One region of the Frankia sp. Cppng1_Ct_nod genome, then DNA from elsewhere that is predicted to be linked to it. Evidence: riboswitches for the same ligand, from Rfam matches in the RefSeq annotation. Region 1 holds a riboswitch; each other region holds the start of a gene.
The links. Region 1 has a riboswitch for cyclic di-AMP ahead of NBW77_RS09540 (C40 family peptidase). Riboswitches for the same ligand answer to the same signal wherever they lie in the genome.
Positions count from the first base shown of each region.

Region 2: linked by a shared signal. The riboswitch ahead of NBW77_RS01835 (transglycosylase family protein) and the one ahead of NBW77_RS09540 (C40 family peptidase) in region 1 are both predicted to bind cyclic di-AMP.
Region 3: linked by a shared signal. The riboswitch ahead of NBW77_RS00430 (transglycosylase family protein) and the one ahead of NBW77_RS09540 (C40 family peptidase) in region 1 are both predicted to bind cyclic di-AMP.

Region 1 covers NZ_CAKKTK010000024.1:30,442-32,703, forward strand. Annotated here, with positions in the region: gene NBW77_RS09535 (transglycosylase SLT domain-containing protein) at 1-503, opposite strand, end outside; gene NBW77_RS09540 (C40 family peptidase) at 636-1,265, opposite strand; cyclic di-AMP (ydaO/yuaA leader) riboswitch at 1,376-1,537, opposite strand; gene NBW77_RS09545 (alkaline phosphatase family protein) at 1,893-2,262, shown strand, end outside.
Region 2 covers NZ_CAKKTK010000003.1:63,989-66,250, reverse strand. Annotated here, with positions in the region: gene NBW77_RS01845 (ATP-binding protein) at 1-15, opposite strand, end outside; gene NBW77_RS01840 (DUF3151 domain-containing protein) at 137-571, opposite strand; gene NBW77_RS01835 (transglycosylase family protein) at 731-1,462, opposite strand; cyclic di-AMP (ydaO/yuaA leader) riboswitch at 1,464-1,631, opposite strand; gene NBW77_RS01830 (transglycosylase family protein) at 2,040-2,262, opposite strand, start outside.
Region 3 covers NZ_CAKKTK010000001.1:87,013-89,274, reverse strand. Annotated here, with positions in the region: gene NBW77_RS00435 (NUDIX hydrolase) at 185-667, shown strand; gene NBW77_RS00430 (transglycosylase family protein) at 872-1,219, opposite strand; cyclic di-AMP (ydaO/yuaA leader) riboswitch at 1,222-1,399, opposite strand; gene NBW77_RS00425 (polysaccharide deacetylase family protein) at 1,806-2,262, opposite strand, start outside.

The sequences.
Region 1 (2,262 bases):
CTTCCCGAAGCACTTCCCGAAGCACTTCCCGAAGTGGCTGCGGCAGCGTCACCCCGTGCAAGATACTGGCGATAGGCGCCATTCGTGTAGGTACTCCACGCGCCTATCCCCTGAATGTCGCATACGTGCTTGGCCGCCCACGCGTTGGTTGCGGGATCGTACAGGTCCCGGTCCCCCACCCAGCTCGCATGGGCCCGCATATTGATCTGCCACAGTCCGCGGGAGTCCTCGCCGTTCGAGTTGTGCGAAGTCGGGTTGCCGCCGGACTCCGCCAGCGCCACCGCCACCCAGGTACCAAGCGGCGCCCCGCTGCAGCCAGAAAGTCCGGCGTTCATTCCGACACTGGCGATCGTAGCGTCGGAAACCTGGGTCGGAGCAGGGGTACTCGCGCTGGCCGGGCTTGCGCTTAGCATCATTCCGGCCGTCGTGCCGATGACCCCGACAGCGGCGATCATCGCGCCGCGATTGTGCGGGGTCTGCTTCCGGTGTCTTCCCTTGGACATTGTTGAACATCTCACTCACGGTGTCGTTTGAGCAGCTCGAACGCTCGGTGGATTCAAGACCGGTACGCCTTTCCGGCGACACCTTTCCTGACGGGCAAATATCAAGGAAAGGTCAGAATGCGCCGTACCGGTTCACCCGATGCGACCGACAAGATAGTGGGAGGAATAGATTTTCTGAAGCCTGACGACCGTCCCGCTGTGGGGAGCGGCCCATATCATGTCGTTCCCGGCGTAGATCCCCACGTGATAGATGTTTCCGGGAGAACCGAAAAAGATGAGGTCACCGGGCTGCTTCGCGCCCTGAGACACCTTCTGCGCGGCCGCGTACTGGGCATCGGTCACCCGTGGGATATTGCGGCCCAGCTGCTTGTAGACGTACTGGACGAGACCGGAACAGTCGAATGCGTTCGGCCCCTGGGCGCCCCACATGTACGGCTTGCCCGCCTGCTTGGAGGCCAGATAGACGATCTTCGCACCCAGGCTGCTGGCGGACGCCGACGAACCGGCCGGATCGGTGGCGGTGGCGGTGGCGGTGGCGGACCCACTTCCCGCCGCCGAGGACGGAGATGCCGAGGATGAAGGCGAGGCCACGGCGGGCTCCGGCGCGGAGACCCCCGCCGCCTGTGCGCCACCACCTGCCCAGGTCGCCGCGGTGACGCCGCTGGAGTCGCCCGTGGTGTCGGCCGCCTGGTCGTTGGCCCAGGCCGGGGCCGAAAGACCGGTGAGGGCAACGGTCCCGGTGACCGCGGCAGCGACCGCCACCCGCGCGGACACTCGTCCAAATGTGTAACTGGTGGTCGGCGCGCGGTGACGACCGCGTCCGGAACGCGTCGTATCGGCCGAGTCCGAACACGCCTGATATGCAGGCAAGGTTGGTCCTTCCCGTACGCCTGCGAGGTTAGCTGTCGGGTTCGGGCCGGGAAGCCCGGTCGGCGCGCGGGGATGCGCGGCCGACTTCACCCCAAGGACGTCGCCGTGGCGGCGGCGTCCGGCGGAAGATGGTTCCCCCGCTTCTGCCCTGGCGACTGCTAGAGGGACACCGGACCGTGGGCAGAACTCGGCGTGCAGTCCGGTGCTGCTGAGAGCTCGGCCACGGTAGCGAACTACACGCTGTGACCGCAAGTCCCAGTTCTACGGGATTATCGGCGCATATTGGCTACTGTACGTGTCGGTTATCCTGTCCTCGCTGCCGTCGCCATCAAGATCACAAAGGTTGGACTGAGGCAGGATGCGGTCTGCCCGGATCCCGGTATCACGGAGCCCGGTATCACGGATCCCGGTATCACGGATGCGGATGCGGATACCTCATGCCATCGGGTCGCCACTACGTGACATGCTGACGCTTGAGCGAGCCGTAGCATGATATGGACCGGTGTCGGGGGTACCAGCATGACCGTCCAGATCGACCATGTGATCGTCCTGGTTCTGGAGAACCGGTCGTTCGACCATCTGCTCGGATACCTACCGAGCGACGATCCCGACTTCGAAGGCCTGACCCGCGGCGGCCCATATGAGAACCCCGGGTGGAACGGCGGCCCGGCACAGGCCGCATCCCCGACCGGTAAACACGTCCTGCCCGTCGACCCGGACCACTCCCATGACGCGGTCATGCTGCAACTGGGCGTCTCGGGCCGGCGCCGGACACCGACCAACCAGGGCTTCATCGACAGCTACGAACGCAAGGGCAGAGGGCTTTCCGCACCGGCCTTCGACGGCCTGCTCGCGCCCGCGTGGAATCTGTTGCAGCGCGACAAGCCCG
Region 2 (2,262 bases), on a different contig from region 1:
ATTGACGAATGCCATACGCCTCTACTTACATCGCGCGCTACTTACGTCGCCTGTAACTTACGCCAGGCGTCGGTAGGGCCTGGACGGTCGACGTGACCACGCGGTCGAGACAGGCCGAAGCCAGGTTCGAACCGGTTCAGCTGGTCTTGAGGCCCAGCACAGCGGCGGCTTCGGGATCGCTGTCGACGAGGAAGTCGCGGCAGCGGGTGGCCTCGTCGTCCTCGCCGATGGCTGCGGCCGCGCGACCCAGCGCCGCGAGTGCTCGCAGGAACCCCCGGTTGGGCTCGTGCGACCAGGGGATCGGTCCGTGCCCTCGCCAGCCGGTGCGGCGAAGCTGGTCGAGGCCTCGGTGGTATCCGGTCCGGGCGTAGGCGTAGGCGGTGACCGGTTCGCCCGCGTTCAGGGCGAGTTCGGCGAGCGTCGCCCAGGCCAGACTGGATTCGGGGAAGCGGCCGGCGATCGCCTTGGGATCCTCGCCCGCGCCCAGCGCGTCGGCCGCGGCAGGATCGAGGATGAGTTTCGTCGGGGGCGGACCGCCGAGCAGATCCGGTCGTCCAGGCGAGGTCGTCATGGTGTCCATCCTGTCCGATCGCGGTCGCGCTGTGCCGGGGTGAGGATTTGTCCTGCGACGGACCCGTAGGGAGGGGGGTGGGCCTGCGGGTCCGTCGCAGGATCAGGATCCGAAGGCGTTTGCGCCGTCGGACGGTCCTCGGGTGTTACCGGACAGGTGTCACAGGACCGTCGGGTTGGTGACGGTGATGTCCCAGAGGTTCTTGCCGACCACACCGCTCTGACCATCGGTCGTGCGTGTGAGGTAGCCGTAGAGCGAGGCCAGACCCTGCGACTCCGCGCCGTAGCGGCCGTCCACGGTCAAGACGAACTTCCTGTCGCGCATCGAGGCCTGCCAGACCATGGCGTCGGCGCGGACCTGGCCCGCCAGATCGGTGGACAGCGTGGTCCCCGCGAAGTCTGCCGAGTGCAGCTCTGCCTTTGCGCGATCGAGCGTCATCGCGGGCGCCTGCGGAGTAATCGCTCGTTCCACAGCGTCGGAACTGGATGTGCCGGCCGATGACTGCGGGGCCGGGCCGTTGTTGGTGAGGCCCATCTTCGCCGAGCAGGACGGCCACGGGGACCAGCCACGAGAATCGTAGAGCTTGTAGGCGGCCTCGTCCTGCAACGCCGGCGGCGCGTTACTGGGTAGACCGGAATACCCGAGACCATGCCAGGTACCCGCATCGAACTGGTAGGCGCCGTAGTAGCCGTTGCCGGTGTTGATGGAGTAGTTGCCACCGGACTCGCACTGGCGGAGCTTGGCGAAGTCGTCGGCGGTTGCGGCGTTCGCGGGAACTGCTGCGACAGCGAGGCCGCTACCCACAAGTGCTGTCACCGCACCGGTGGTCCGCAGGACCTTTACAGCGGTGGATGACTGTTGCGGGGCACGGTGCCTGCCAACGGACGGCATCTGGATCCTTCCCGTCGCCTACGAGGTGAGCTGTCGGGTGCGGGCTGGGAACGTGCCCGGCCGGTAACGCCAACGGGCGCTGCCAGCTTTACCCCAAGGACGCTGAGAAGTTCCAGCGTCCGGATGTGGTTCCCCCACTCCTGTCCGTATGGCTCCGCGGTAGATCCTGCCGCGTCGGGCGGGGACAGGACTCGGCGTCCGTCCGGGCGGCCTCACCGATCCGGCGAGTGGAAGGACTGTAGCGAGCCTGGCCCTTTCGAAGCAAACCCGGGTGTCGGATGAACTACAGCGGCTTGGCTCGTACCGCCCAAATGGACTAGGTGAACTCCAAATTCAAAACTCTACCCGGCGATCGGGGCACCCCTGAGTCGGGGTCGTCGCCGGTCATTTTCGTAACACCGAGTAATCGGGCCGATCGCTGCCGTGTTTTTCAGTTGTGTTTGTTGTCATATTGGCGTGGATCGGCCCGACTCGTTGTGTGTTTGGTTATGTATCGGCCGTCACCACTCGGCCATAGATGGTGTGATCATGTTTCTTCGCGTGTCACCCGAGCCTCTGAGGTCCTCGGCGGCCGGGCTCAGCCGAAGACGGCTGCCCAGGTCCTCGGGCCGCAGATCCCGTCAACCGTCAGGCCTTTGGCGGCCTGGAAGCGGCTGGCCGCGCCGGCCGACTCCGGACCGTACTGACCATCGACCCGGATGTGGTAACCCAGGCTGTTCATCTGGTTCTGCCAGGAATGCACGTCCGATCGGACCTGGTAGATCAACCCCACGGTGAGCAGTGGCCTGCCGGTGGACGTC
Region 3 (2,262 bases), on a different contig from region 1:
ACGCGCCGGGATCGGCCTGAACACGCACCTCCAAGCCGTCGTCGACACGCTCGCCAGGCATCCGGGCGGTCGCATGGCGCGGCCGGCCGACCGGCGGTTCCCGGGTTACCACCCTTGCCGGCATCATGAGCTCAACGGTTGAGCGGGCGAGGGTGGTCATTGTCATCAGGAAAGGCGTGTGGGCATGCAGTGGATGAGGAGACGCGACCGGGTCGCACGGGAGCTGAGGGTCGCGGCATACGCTGTCTGCATCCAGGAGGAAAAAATCCTTCTCGCACGTTTTGTCGGCAGGAGCGGGAAGGTCTGGACCCTACCCGGAGGCGGTATTGATCACGGGGAAGACCCGTACTTCGCGGCGATCCGGGAAGTCGAGGAGGAAACCGGCTACCACGTCGTCATCGAATCGTTACTGGGCGTGGACTCGATCCTGCGGCGGTATCCACGTGGGCGCGGTGTCGAAGCCGACCACCACGCCGTTCGAGTCTTCTACACGGCACGAGTGGTCAACGGCGCGTTGCGGCACGAGATCGGCGGTTCCACCGACCAGGCCGCATGGATCGATCTTAACCGGGTCGATGCACTCGACCGGGGCGATCTGGTAGACGTCGCGCTGAAACTCGAACGCACCCGCCCGCCAGCCGGTCGGGTGGACCGCGAACATTCCTGACGTACACCCTTCTGGCACAGGTGTTTCTGGCACAGGTGTTTTGACATATGCAGGTGCCGTTTTCGTCGCGGTCGGCGGATGACAGCGTGCCGGGCCCCGGGCGAGATTCGGTAGTCGAATCCAGCCCGGGGCCCGTGCGCTACCAGGCGGACATTGCCCGGCGCGGGTACTTGTCATACCCGGAGTCATGTCGGGCGCTGTGGGTCAGCTCCTGCCGCCCCAGCAGTGCTTGGATGCGTACCAGGGGTTGGTGCCCTGCTGCGCGTACAGGATGCGCGCACGCTGCCACTGCTCGGCAACGCTCGCGTTCTGCGGCAGACCTGATCCACCCACCCCATGCCAGGTGTCCGGGAGGAACTGGAACAGCCCACCCGCCCCGATCGAGTTCACCACGTTGGGGTTTCCACCCGACTCACAGAGGGAAATGGATGCCAGAACCTGATCCGGTGTTGCCGCACTCGCGGACTGGGACATCGCAACACCGCCACCGATAGCGGCAGCAAGCGCCGGGACAACAACCATCGCACGGGCACGCATGGTGATTCGGGACATAAAAATGCCCTTCCCCACGCCTTCGAGGTGAGCTGTCGGGTTCGGACTGGGAAGTCGCCCGGCCGCGCTACGCGGCTTCACCCCAAGGACGCCTGACTGCGACGCCCAAAAAAATGGTTCCCCCGCTCCTGCCATTTTTTGATGTTCGTCGGACGGGGCAGGATTCGGCGTGCCGTCCGACGGCGCCTTCCTGGTCGAAGGCACGGCGAAGACCATACACACATCGCCCGTCCAGAAGGCAAGGCAGTCCACCGCGCAGTGAAGAGGCGCACATTAAACGTCCGATGTTGACGGTGGTAAACACGACCGGTACCGCGCCCGCGCGCACGCACACCGGTCACAGCACGTACGCACACCGGTCACAAAATGATCGGCGCCGTTCCATCCCGGCCGGATACGGAATCGTCACCGCATCCTCACGCACCGACTTTGATTGCGCGTTTCGCGTTACGTAAGCAGTCGGGTCGACCGGGTGGCGATCGCGGAACGAGTACCGGTACGCGTATGGTCGGGGCCTGCGATGTCATTTTCGGACTGATCCGGCCGTCAGTGGTCGTGTCCTTGACCGGTTCTCCACAACCGGTTCTCAGCGCAGACAGCCGGAGATCGGACAGTCGGAGAGGCGAACGAAACGGAAGCCGGAACCGGTCAGTCGGGGCACCGCAGCGGCGATCCCCTGGGCGGTGCCGCCGGACGGGTGGTTCATGTGGCCGATGACGACCGATCCGGGCCGTGCGGTGAGCACGGCGTGCGTAACCTGGTCGGGGGTGAAGGTCGCCCCGGCATCGCCGTTGACGTCGAAGTTGACGACGCGTTCACCGAGATCGGCGACGATGCGTGTCGCTACGTCGTCGCAGTGTGCCGTACCTGATCGGAAGAACCCCGGCGGATGGCCAAGGAGCGCGTTGAGTTTGTCCCGGTTCCCGGCGACCTCGTCGAAGACCTCGCCGACGTTGTGTGTGCCGGTGATGCCGTAGGCGGACCGACCGGACACCGACAGCGGGCGGTGGAACGTCCCATGGTTGGCGATCTCGAACAGCGGG